4 regions of the Lysinibacillus sp. UBA6686 genome follow, and region 2 is predicted to be linked to each of the others. Evidence: riboswitches for the same ligand, from Rfam matches in the RefSeq annotation. Region 2 holds a riboswitch; each other region holds the start of a gene.

Region 1 (3,166 bases), on a different contig from region 2:
GTTGCGTTAGTGGCAGTAAGTTGAAATGTTTCTCCTACTAATAATAGTAAAGGTTCCTCAGTGTTTAGCTGAATATCGCTAATTGCAATGGGCGCATTTTCTACTAATGGAGCTAGTTCCGCTGCATCTTCTAATGGTATAAGATCATCTAATTCAGCTTCTTCATCTGTATGCGGTGCTTTTTCCTGTTCTGTTAAATCCTCTACATCTATTTCATTCTTAGACTCTGTAGCATTATCCTGCTCTTCTGAATCATCGGGTTCAATATCATTGATGTTTGGAGTAGGATCGAGTAAATCCCCTTCAAAATGCTGTGCCTTAATTGCAGTGACTGGAGAAAATAGCGATACGATTAAAATAAAAATAACTGCTATATGTAGCTGCTTTTTCCATATAGTCATATAAACACTCACTTCCTTTATAAATAATTAAATACTGACAAGCTGAATTAATTCATCTTGTCAGTATCCATTTATCTAGCTATTGTACTTTTACTTCAAGTGGCTCACTTGCTGAACTACCGAATAAAGCATTAGCAGAGGCTGTAATGGTAATAGTACCTGCTTGTGCTTGACCTGCAAATGTAATAACAGCTTGTTGGTTTGCATTTATAGTAACTGACTGAGCTGTTAATGCTGTTGTCCCTGTGTTAATTGTCCAGTTTGCTAAATTAGAGCCGTTTGGTGTCGTAAATAAATCACCAGTTAAATTTACCGTAACGGATGGATTGTTATCATTTACTGCAATTACACTTGCTGTTTCTAATTTAGCCCATGTAGTGTAATAAATATGAACGACATCATCAGCCTGTAATTCATACTCAGCTAATCCAAAATTGGGGCTATATCCATTTACAGTGTAGACCCAGCCATCCCAACCATTTAAACTGCCTGCCGCAAGTCCATCAATTGATTGAAGATATGGACCATATTGAGTAGAAACTACTACATAAGGAATACCCTCGGCATCTAATACTTGCTCTACAAGCTCTAGCGCAGTTGTCCCTTCTTGAACATTTACTGTTGTTCCTTCTAAAATTTCATGGCATGAACCAGTACCGCATAAACCTTTTACTGATAACTGAACATCAAAATCTGCTGATTGTGCTTCTTGACTTACAGGCTGTAATACTGCTGCACTGGCTGATGGTGTTACGAGCGAAAATGCTAAAAGTAGGACTAACGCTAAATGCCACCATTTTTTGAAACGAACCATTTGTAAAACCTCCTATTTTTATTATTTCGTGAATGTTTTTGCAATTAACTCGAAAATAAAAAGATGCTTCTCCAAAATGGGGAAGCATCTAATGGAAAACAGAAAAAAGGCGCAAAAACGTAGTTTGCCTGTCCGTCTATTTGCCGTAAGTTCTCCTAGCTTCCGAAGAGAGTTAATACGATGGAATAAAGGCAGGTCTCCTGGCTCGTGTATCCTATTCAGAACCTTCCCATCTACTGAAGGCATTTTTCCTTGTTCGACAGTGGTATTTTCTGTAGTCATCTACACTTACAGTTGCGGAAACAGCTTCGGCTTTAAACCGAATTCCCTATTAAGCTCTTAAAAGAGCACCTTTATACTGCAATTCTTATTCACTTAATGTTAAGTCTAGCATATATTTCTATTTTTCAAAATAGTTTAACAAAAAGAATTATGCTTTATAGAAGTAGTAAGCTTTAAAAGAGGAAGTAAACATCTAGTATCAATATTACTATTCCTATTAAAAAGCAAAATGATAACACAATTAGATTATAATAGAGAGTGAGCGGGCAAATCATATCCAAAAAGGGTTTATCCATTTAAATATTAAGCAAAACAAAAAGCTGCACAGTCAAATGCAGCTTTTGTTTCATCTGTTTTCAGCAACGTATACGGTGATTGTGATAAATAATAAACGGTGAGCCCCGCATATAGCTGTGTCTTTCACTTAATCTATCCATCTTAGCTTTATAAATTTTTTCTTTTGTCTTCTTAGTACTCTGCAGCAATTGCTTGATAGGCTGAAGTATAGAAGTCTTCAGGCTTTTTGCTGTTTGTTTCTTTTTATAAGGTTTGCTACCGTACTTGAATGGTTGTCATTGCAGATGCTTTAATCGTCTGATGCTGTGGGGGCGCTTTTGGTTCAATCAGTAATGTTGAGTAGTATGCATCAGCAATCGTAATTAAGTACATGACAAAAAGTAATTGTTTTGTTCAATAGTTCAAAAATGTTTTTCTCCTTTTTAAGTGCAATTCATTAAAAATGTATTCTAGTAATACGGGCAACCATTAAAAAGGTTTCAACCATACTTAAATATTTGTAAAAAATGTTTGCGGGCTATTTATGATTTTTATACGAATCAATGAATCGCATCTATAGCTTGTTGAATTAGATTTGTTAAAGAAGCAATCCCCTTTTGCTCTAAATGTACGCCGTCTGGAGCGAAAAACTCAGGATGGTTAATTGCAGTTGCATGCCAATCAATTAAAGTAATATTTTCATATTCCTGTGCTTTCTGTTGCAATGCTTGATTTACTTTCCCCTCCCAAGAACGAGGTACACGCGTATTTACTAAATAAATATCAGCATTGGAAAAAGCCTTTAAAAGAGTATCAATTTGTGTATTGGTAAAATACCCGTTTGTTCCAAGCTGAATGATGACTGCTTTATCTGGTTGATTAAAGCTTGCATAATAAGGAGCTAATTTAACCGCTTGTGAAACTTGGCGACCAATCTTTGCATCTATCGTAATGCTGGGGTAGATATTATGTAAGCTCGGAGCAATATCTATCATTACAGAATCGCCAATAGCTAATATTCCACTATACGATTCATGAACTTCTGTCTCATTTTCCCCCTGCTCAGGCTCTACTGCATTTTGATCCGTATTTGAATCAACACCCTCTTCTTCATCACTTAACGAACCTGGCTGAGATGTTTCCTGCTCCTTTTCAGCATCATGATGGGTTGAATGCTGCTCTGTTCCACCATCTATTTTAATAGTCGTTGGCCGTGATTCAATCGATTCTATTTTTTCTTCGCCCACAACCCCTGTCATTCCTGTAAAAAATACTAGGAGGAAAAGTGGAATGAGCGTGGTTGAAATTTTCCTGGCAAGCGTGAAGCTTCCCCATTTGTGTTTATTGAATACAAAGTACTGTCTAAAGTAACAGCGGAACCCATCCTTACGAA
Region 2 (3,166 bases):
AGATCTTTTAGCAAGACGCAAGCCTCTCGTATTACGTGATGAAATTTACGGGGTTTGGGCAGCTCTTGCAGGACTTATGATTGGTCTAGAAGTATTGACAGGCGACCTCTTTTTATATGGATTATTTGGTATGATAACAGTGCTAAGAATTCTTTCCTATATGAAGAAATGGCGTTTGCCTTTACGAAAGCTCAATCGGGCATAGGCATTTTATAAATAGTAACAAGCCCAAATAGTTTTGAATATGGGCTTGTTATACTTTTTGTTACGATCTATTCTTTCGATTCTACTAGCACTACAGATTCCTCAAGTGTTGCCATGTTTTTCATCATAGAGCAAGCTGCATCTAAAATTGGAAATGCTAAAGCTGCACCAGAGCCTTCTCCTAAACGCATATTCATATGTAGCATTGGTTCAACACCAAGCAACTTGGCTGCTATTTTAGCCCCTGGTTCTTCTGAGGCATGGGAAGGAATGATGTAGTCCTTTACTTTTGGCTCAAGCTCAAAGGCAATGAGAGCAGCAATCGTAGAAATAAAGCCATCAATTACAACAGGTTTGTGATTTGCAGCAGCCGCAAGTACAATTCCAGCCATAGCACCTATTTCTAAGCCACCAACTTTTGCAAGAATATCAATAGCATCGTGGCGATTGGGCTTGTTTAGTGCAATAGCATGTTGAATAACCTCCACCTTATGCGCAATTCCCCCTGCTCCCACACCTGCACCTAGTCCTGTTACTATATTTGGATGACAGGCATGAAGCACGGATAGGATAGCCGCACTTGGTGTTGTATTCCCAATACCCATTTCACCAGTTCCAAGAACATCCGCTCCGTTTCTTATTTCGTTCGTTGCAACTTCAATTCCTACTTCGATGGATTGAATAGCTTCCTCTTTTGACATAGCTGGACCCTTTGCCATATTATCTGTCCCATATTTAATTTTCTTAAGAATGACACCAGCATCAAGCGGTAAATCTTCTTTTACACCAACGTCAACCGTTATAATTTTAGCATTGGTTATGTTGGCGATTGCACAAACACCCGTAAGCCCTTTTGGAAAATTCAATGTTTGTAAAAAGGTGACCTTTTGTGGATTTGAAGTTACATCTTCCTCACAAACACCGTGATCTGCTGCACAGACAATAATTGCTTTGCTCTCAATTTTAGGAAATAATTCTCCTGTAATACCAGCAAGCTGTACAGCAAGATTCTCCAATTTCCCCAAGCTTCCAGGTGGCTTGCTCAGAGAGTCTATATATTCCCTAGCTTTCTCCATCATACGGCTATCCGCATTTTGAATTTTTTTAATCGTGTGCTGTAATAATTGCATGAAACTATTCCCCTTTCAATCTTTCGAGACAATATAAAAAGCCTGCAGTTTATTCATGACAAATAAACTACAGACTTTTCCATCGTCTATATAATCGAAGCAATTAGGCAGGTCTCCTGGCTCAATTTCAACATTTCATAGAACCTTCCCAGCACCATGCTAGTGGCATTCTCTATGAAACTCCTTTTTACAGTGGTGGGACCGCTAAAGACTTTCACTTTATTCCCTATTCTCCCTCAATGGGCACCTAATGCTATTATGCAATTTCTTTTAATTTACTGTAAAGATATCTTTCTGTCAATATGTCACCTTTAAAGCTAAATTAGACTTCTTTCTGATCTATTTCACTAATAAATGTCGCGCCAAGCAATAGAATAGCTCCTATTATTTGCAGCATAGTCATTTTTTCTCCTATAATCATCGTTGAGATTACCAATGACGTTAGAGGGTCAATATAGCTTAGAATGGCTATGCTTTGCCCCTTTAAATGACTCATTCCTAAAAAGAAAAGATAGAAGCCTATACCGGCATGGACAATGCCCAATGCTATTAGTAAACTGATGGATTTTATATCGATATACATGATTTGAAATCCAGTTGTTCCATTAAGATAAAGTGCTAGAAATAACGCTGCTAAAGAAAGCTGCAGAATTGTGTTTGACGGTTCTTTAAGTCCATGAATATACTTATTGACAAAAGTTACCAACGTATAGAAACATGCTGCAATAAGCCCATACACAATGCCGATATCTTGCCCATTTTCTTCTGTAGCTTGGCTATGGACAATAAAGAATAATCCAACTAATGCCACACCTACATAGAAAATTTTTCTTAGATACAGTTTTTCTTTTAATACAATTGGTGATAAACAAATCACTAAAACTGGCGCAAAATAATAGCTAAGCGCTGCATTGGCAATGGTTGTTTCTTTGTACGCTTGAAATAGAAAAATCCAATTCCCACATAACGCTACACTAGATAGCAGTAATGGCCATATATTAGACAAAATGGATGCTTTCGTTATTTTTTCTTTTTTAACGATGAAAATTATCAATAAAAAACTAGAGCCAATCACACTCATCCAGAAGGCAATTTCACTGGATGGCAGGTGTATATATTTAGCAAAAACACCGATAGCCCCAAAGATAATCATAGATAAAACAAATGCAAATTTTCCGCTCACTTCTGATTCCTACTTTCTACTTATATAGTTTTTAGCCTATACAGTAGAATCTATTGCAAGAAGAGCAAGCTAGTGTGGAATGCCTTAAACAGTAGACTCTACTGTCAAGACATTGTTGGAGGCGCTATTGATCGGAACATATTACTCATCCTTTCTATTTTCAACTCGGTCATTCTATACTTATTTTACCAAAACACACTAGATTTAAATAGTTCGATATTTGGCTGGTGTCATTCCAACATATTTTTTAAATACTTTACTAAAATACTCTTCATTACTATAGCCCACCAACGAAGCGATTTCATTATTTCTTTTATTACTATGAACTAGTAGCTGCTTTGCCTTGTCAATTCTTAGCTCATTTAACAGGTGGATGAAATTTTTATCAATGCTTTTCTTAATTAATATACTTAAATTTGCTTGGCTTTTGTTAAATATGCCTGATAAATAATTTAAATCCAGCTGAGGATCATCAAAATGCGTATAAATATAATCGATTATTTTTTTACTTAAATCATCCCTATTGCCATGTAAATTTAGTATTTTATCTACGAGTGGCTCGATGTAGCTATTTACTATTATTAATAGATTGTCTTCTTTAATCATTTGATGGTGGATACCAATAATTTTTTGAGCACTGTTATATGTT
Region 3 (3,166 bases), on a different contig from region 2:
ATTGCCGTTTAAAGAACATAACAATTGGCTCTAAAAAAAATGCGGTGGCTCCAGCTAAGATGATTGGTACGGAAACAGGGATAATAAAATATGCAGCTACGATTATAGAAATAATCATTATTAATCTAAATATCAGTTTCCTAGTATTTAATTTATTCATATATTCACCTTCTTTACGCAAATTAAGATAAGTGTACCATAAAAATTTTACGTTCTGACACAATAAAGGTAGGGATGAATGATGGAAAAAGAAATTTTGCAGCTTTTTAGTAATTTAACAGAGCGTGACCGTGAAATTCAATACGATTCTTACGAAGAATTGATGAAAATTATGCAAGAACCAGTTGATTGGACATATGCAGTTTGGGAACAACTTGTCCAAGCTCTTACATATAAAGATGGTCATATGCGCGCACTTGCAGCACAATTTTTATGCGCATTAGCAGCTAAAAGTGATCCAGAAGAAAGAGTATTGGAGGACTTTTTAAAGATTTGGGCTGTAACATATGATGAAAATACTGCAACGGCAAGGAATACTCTACAGGCCATCTGGAAAATAGGTTTAGCAGGGCAGGTACAACGGGATTTAGTTATTTCTTATTTGGCTAAAAGATTTCAGACATGTCTAGATGAAAAACATCCAACATTAATACGTTATGATATTGTAGTATCTTTTAAGAAATTATATGATGCTACGAATAATTCAAAGGTGCTAGACATTGTGAAACGTTTAATTGAGGAAGAGCAAGATATGAAATACAAAAAGAAATATAGGGCAGCCATTCGTTAAAAATAATGGAATGGCTTTTTTTAATGCAAATCCTTTTATGAATAGAAAAAAGTTTACTATAATATAGGAAAAAAGTAAGGGGATTCATACATGAGCATTTATAATTATTTAGTAAAGAAGCCAAACGGTGAGATTTTATCAATGGAGACCTATCGAGGAAAGACGCTGTTAATTGTCAACACAGCTAATCAATGTCGTTTTACATATCAGTTCGAAGACTTGCAAAAAATGTACGATAAATATGGCAAGGAAAACTTTGTTGTGTTAGGCTTTCCTTGCGATCAATTTGGAAATCAAAACCCTGAAGATGGTGAGCAAACTACACAACTTTGTCAGGTTAACTATGGTGTAACATTCCCGATTTTTGAGGTAGTGCAGGTCAATGGTGATGCAACACATCCACTGTTTAATTATTTAAAGCATGAGGTCGATTACCGCGCATTTGGAAAAGCAAGCATGCAGGAAAAAATGCTAGCAGAATCAATAGTTCAAATAGCACCTCGTTTTTTAGAAGGACGTAATATCCGCTGGAATTTCACAAAATTCTTAATCGATGCAAATGGTAAAACAGTAGAACGCTTTGAGCCTACTGATTCTCAGCTTGATATCGAGCAGGCTATTGAAAAAATACTATAAATTTCTAGTACAACTATAAAACTTTTATCTTTATAGTTTTTCATAATAATATGTGATAAACTGCTTTATAAGTGAATAGCTCTTGCAGGATAAGGGTACTAAGATAGTATAATCGGGAATTCGGTGAAAATCCGAAGCTGTTTCCGCAACTGTAAGTACAGGAATCATAATCGTAGACCACTGTCAATTTGATGGGAAGGTTTTTATGACATACATTACATTAAGTGATGTACACTGTACAAGCCAGGAGACCGACCTTTATTTGAACGTATAAATACTCTTCGGAAGCTAGGAGGATATACGGCAAATACGTAGTCTCTTTCGTATCTATATACGATTCTAATTATGTTATTTTCGTCGTTCCTTAGGAGTAGGAACGGCGTTTTTTATTTTGATTCAGCCCCTTATATGGGCAGGATAGAGGTTTTCTTCCTATCAGTGGGCGTTTTATACGCCTTTGAATCAAGAAAAATCCAGACGCAATTACGTTAGGGCACAATTGATTGTGTAAAGAAAGTGAGGATTTAGAGTTGAAAAAAGATGCGCGTTATTCTTGTTATCCATTTATGCGTGAAAAAGCATCTACAGTGGATTTTGAAATACGAACAGATAGCCTTACTACACATATAGGAATGGCTTTGACAGCAGTAAAAAAAGAGGCAGTAGAGGTTGTTGCACAAGATCTCTATACAATCCTACCAATGGCCTACCATGTTAATGGCTCGGTTCGAGGTAAATTAGCGGTCAGTGAAGAGGATTTAGCATGGCTAAGTGCTCGCTATGATTTTTATGTTAGTTATGTGAAAGAGGAGATTCAGAGCTTTGTATTACCTCAAGGAACAGAGGCTGCTACTGCATTACATGTATGTCGTAGTGAGGCAAAAAAATCTTATCGTATTTTGCATAAGGTATCTGACGAAAAGGAAGTACCGACAATTCTTTTTGATTATTTAGGACTACTAGCCAATGTATTTTTTGTGATGGCTGTTTATATGAATAAGCAAGCAGGGATTGCTGAAATTCCGTTTGAAAGCAAGTCATACCCTATGAAAAAGAAAAAGGAGAATAAATAAAATGAAGAAATTGTTGAAGCTTCAATGGCTTTCAGTAATGATGCTGTCGCTCATATTAGTAGGTTGTGGTGCGAAGGATGAAGCAACTACTAAAGAAGATATTACTAAGGAAGATCAAATCGAAAAAGCAAGCTATAAAGTGAAGGATGACCGTGGTATAGAGGTTGAGTTTGATGAAGTACCTAATACAATTATTTCATTACAACCAAGCAATACAGAAATTTTATTTGCTTTAGGTGTTGGCAATCAAATTGTTGGGGCAACTGACTATGATACGTATCCGGAAGAGGCACAAAAAATTGAACGTGTTTCTAATTCTGTTACATTTAATAGTGAGCGTATTTTAGCTTTGAAGCCAGATGTGGTCATTGCTTATACAACAGGAAAAGATGAAGATAACTTAAATGCTCTAAAAAGTCTTGAAGATGCAGGTATAAAAGTATTTGCCATTCAATCTGCAGCTTCATTTGATGATGTATATGGAGATATTGAACAGATAGCAACGGTTATGGGAATTGAAGATAAAGGTGTAAAATTAAACGAGGATATAAAATCAAAAATTGCTGAGGTACAAGCAAAAGTTAAAGATGTAAAAGCACCAAAAAATATCTATTTAGAAATTAGCCCAAAACCAGACATCTATACAGCGGGCTCTGGTACATTCCAA
Region 4 (3,166 bases), on a different contig from region 2:
TCGCATTTTCCATTCCCTTCATATGAGATGCATTTGTCTTAACCTCAGTACCAGAGGCTAATGGAGCTAAATCTGGATTAATTAATTCCTCATGAATAACCCACTTATGATTTTCTACACGCTCACCACCTGTAGCTGGATCATAGGAGACAATATATGCAGTAGTATCATATGCGCCTACAATTGTTGCTTTTGCTCCCTCCATACCTTCCATATGTCCATTGGTAATAATAGCTGTGCTTCCTTCTGGAAATTTAGGGTTTACGGCAGTTTTCAACGCTACGGGCACCTCACCCGAGCTAGAATGATCCATTGTTGAATGATCCATCTTTGTATTCTGCTCAATGTCATTGTCCTTTTTCGTCCCTGATTCTGTCTTGTCAGAGCAAGCTGATAACGTTAGGAAAGTAATTACTGTCAGGAAACTGATAAACCAACTTCTTTTTATCTTCATCCTTTATTCCTCCTCACTATTTACACCTAATGTAGCAAATAAATGTGCAGAAATAATGGAAGGATTATAAGAAATACGCCATCTTTGTAGGATCGGCGTTTTAAGAATTCAACTATTTTATTGGTATTATTTTTAATATCCTTTGTAGTCGATGCGCAAAAATACCAGCAAAGACTGCTAAAATAATATCCTTAGGCAAAGGCGGCATCATCCAAAGCCAGGCCATCTTATAATTGAAAGCATCTGGAGCGCTAGCCCATAGCTTATAAGCAAAGTACATCCAATTTGTCCCTAGTAAATAATTAATAGCTGTAGCAATTACTGCTGCAACAATATAGCTTTTCTTTGTGCCGCTGCGCTCAACAATCAGTCCTGCGATAAATGCAGCTAAAATAAATGTGACAATAAAGCCAAATGTAGGGCTCAAGATTTGTCCAAAGCCGCCACCAAAACGTGCAAATACAGGTGCACCAGCTAAGCCAATGCACATATATACCGTACAAGCAAGCGCACCCTTTCTACTACCAAGAACGAGTCCAGCTAATATAGCAAAGAAAGTTTGCAATGTGATGGGGACTCCACCTACAGACATGAAAGGGACAATAGAAGTAATATTTGCACCAATCATCATTAACGTTGAAAATAATCCAATATAGGCAATATCTACTGTTCTTAATCTATGATGAGAGTGTTCTGCAACTGTTGCCATAATTTCACTCCTGTCTATTAAAGTTATAAATAGTGTATGAAAATAAAATATTTGTGTCAACCTATAATTATAATTTAGTTAACTCAATGATAATTAATAGACTAACTACTTAAATGTATGATAGAATCGTCATAATTTTAATAGTTTGGATACTAATGGTGTGGCATCTTATATAAAGTGTCACTTAAAAGGGAAGTCGGTGAAAATCCGACGCTGTCCCGCAACTGTAATGAGGAGTTTTATGATGATTTAGCCACTGTTTTAGGAACGGGAAGGTAATCATAAAACGTTGATTCGAAGCCAGGAGACCTGCCATTTAGTGATAGTTGTAATGCCCACGAGGATGAACGCATTTACGGACAATAGAAGGAAATCTTTCTGACTTTGTTGATGATTCTAGGGTATTTCTATGCATACTATGCATGAAATACTCTTTTTTATTGCTTCATATCTATTACGGTTGATTAGGAGTATTATACATATGAATAAAAAATTTATACTATTATCACTGTCTTTGTTTCTAATACTAATCATTTCTATGACTTTGGCTGTTATGGTTGGATCTGTTTCCATCACACCTCTTTATGTGTGGCAGGTTATTCTGTCCAAAATTCCAATCGTCCAAAATTTTATAGAGCAGGATTGGAGTCGCTCGCAAGAAATTATTATTTGGCAAATACGGGTGCCACGCGTCTTGTTGGCTGCCATTGTAGGAGCAGGCTTAGCAATTGCAGGAGCAGCTATACAGGCTCTTGTGCGTAATTCTATAGCTGAACCATACATATTAGGAATATCCTCAGGGGCAACAGTCGGTGCTACAGCTGTTATTATTTTAGGTGCATTTTCATTCCTAGGAATTTTTGCTCTTTCAGTATCTGCATTTTTAGGCTCACTACTAGCCATATTGTTAGTGTTTTTCCTTGCCCGTGTTGGAGGAAAAATATCTGTCTTTAGACTTTTACTTGCTGGAATGGCAGTATCGTTTATTTTATCTGCTATTTCGAATTTTATTTTAATGATGGCAAAGCAAGAGGGTGGAATTAAGGCAGTTATGTATTGGATGCTTGGAAGTCTAGCTGGTGCAAAATGGAGTAATATAATTATTCCTACAACTATTTTTATCGTCGTGTTTGCCTTACTGTGGCTCCATTATCGTCATTTAAATTTATTATTGCTTGGGGAAGAGGCAGCAGTTACATTAGGTGTCAATATCCAACAGTTTCGTTTACAGCTTATCCTACTAGTATCTTTATTAACGGGTGTGCTTGTTGCAGTAAGCGGCTCTATTGGATTTGTTGGCTTAATTATTCCACATATTGTTCGCATAATTGTAGGTTCTAACTATAAATATGTAATACCAATTAGTGCTTTATTAGGAGGTATTTTTTTAGTTTGGGCAGATGCGATTGCTCGAATTTTGATAGCTCCTGAAGAAATGCCAATTGGAATTATTACAGCTTTTTGTGGAGGACCATTTTTCATTTGGCTACTGCGCCGTAATAATTATTCTTTCGGTGAAGGAGATTAAACCTATGACATTAGAAGCAAGGCAGGTATCCTATTCCATTCAGGATCAACGCATATTACATGAGGTTAGTATGCAAATAAGGGAACAGCAATTTGTTGGGCTAATTGGTCCAAACGGTAGCGGGAAGTCAACCTTATTAAAAAATATGTACCGCCTATTAAAGCCTGAAAATGGTACGGTTCTGTTAAATGAGCAGGATATTTTTAAGCAATCAAGTAAAAACATTGCTAAAAATTTGGCGGTAGTAAGTCAAGAAACACCGGTTTTATTTGACTTTACAGTACATGATTTAGTAAGTATGGGAAGAACACCTCACAAAAAATTATTGGAGCTTGATCAAGAACGAGATTTTCAAATTGTGAAGGATGCATTAAATCAAACAGGTATCACACATTTAGAAAAACGTAGTTTCAGCTCATTGTCAGGTGGAGAAAAAAAACGGGTGATGGTAGCACGTGCACTTGCTCAGCAAGCA

Evidence for each region. Region 2 has a riboswitch for cobalamin ahead of cobT (nicotinate-nucleotide--dimethylbenzimidazole phosphoribosyltransferase). Riboswitches for the same ligand answer to the same signal wherever they lie in the genome.
Region 1: it holds a riboswitch for cobalamin, as region 2 does, so the genes downstream of both, B2R82_RS23775 (DUF4430 domain-containing protein) here and cobT (nicotinate-nucleotide--dimethylbenzimidazole phosphoribosyltransferase) in region 2, are expected to answer to the same signal.
Region 3: it holds a riboswitch for cobalamin, as region 2 does, so the genes downstream of both, B2R82_RS03185 (hypothetical protein) here and cobT (nicotinate-nucleotide--dimethylbenzimidazole phosphoribosyltransferase) in region 2, are expected to answer to the same signal.
Region 4: it holds a riboswitch for cobalamin, as region 2 does, so the genes downstream of both, B2R82_RS16985 (FecCD family ABC transporter permease) here and cobT (nicotinate-nucleotide--dimethylbenzimidazole phosphoribosyltransferase) in region 2, are expected to answer to the same signal.

Annotation. Positions count from the first base shown of each region.
Region 1 is NZ_DKJS01000085.1:179,331-182,496, forward strand. Features, by position in the region: gene B2R82_RS23770 (S-layer homology domain-containing protein) at 1-401, opposite strand, end outside; gene B2R82_RS23775 (DUF4430 domain-containing protein) at 481-1,215, opposite strand; cobalamin riboswitch at 1,389-1,585, opposite strand; gene B2R82_RS23780 (acyltransferase family protein) at 2,334-3,166, opposite strand, start outside.
Region 2 is NZ_DKJS01000081.1:20,835-24,000, reverse strand. Features, by position in the region: gene B2R82_RS21860 (trimeric intracellular cation channel family protein) at 1-205, shown strand, start outside; gene cobT (nicotinate-nucleotide--dimethylbenzimidazole phosphoribosyltransferase) at 273-1,334, opposite strand; cobalamin riboswitch at 1,424-1,600, opposite strand; gene B2R82_RS21850 (DMT family transporter) at 1,657-2,517, opposite strand; gene B2R82_RS21845 (response regulator transcription factor) at 2,722-3,166, opposite strand, start outside.
Region 3 is NZ_DKJS01000011.1:56,528-59,693, forward strand. Features, by position in the region: gene ytvI (sporulation integral membrane protein YtvI) at 1-160, opposite strand, end outside; gene B2R82_RS03175 (hypothetical protein) at 242-790, shown strand; gene B2R82_RS03180 (glutathione peroxidase) at 881-1,426, shown strand; cobalamin riboswitch at 1,503-1,700, shown strand; gene B2R82_RS03185 (hypothetical protein) at 1,957-2,499, shown strand; gene B2R82_RS03190 (ABC transporter substrate-binding protein) at 2,501-3,166, shown strand, end outside.
Region 4 is NZ_DKJS01000065.1:17,498-20,663, forward strand. Features, by position in the region: gene B2R82_RS16975 (YdhK family protein) at 1-454, opposite strand, end outside; gene B2R82_RS16980 (biotin transporter BioY) at 567-1,163, opposite strand; cobalamin riboswitch at 1,303-1,494, shown strand; gene B2R82_RS16985 (FecCD family ABC transporter permease) at 1,645-2,691, shown strand; gene B2R82_RS16990 (heme ABC transporter ATP-binding protein) at 2,696-3,166, shown strand, end outside.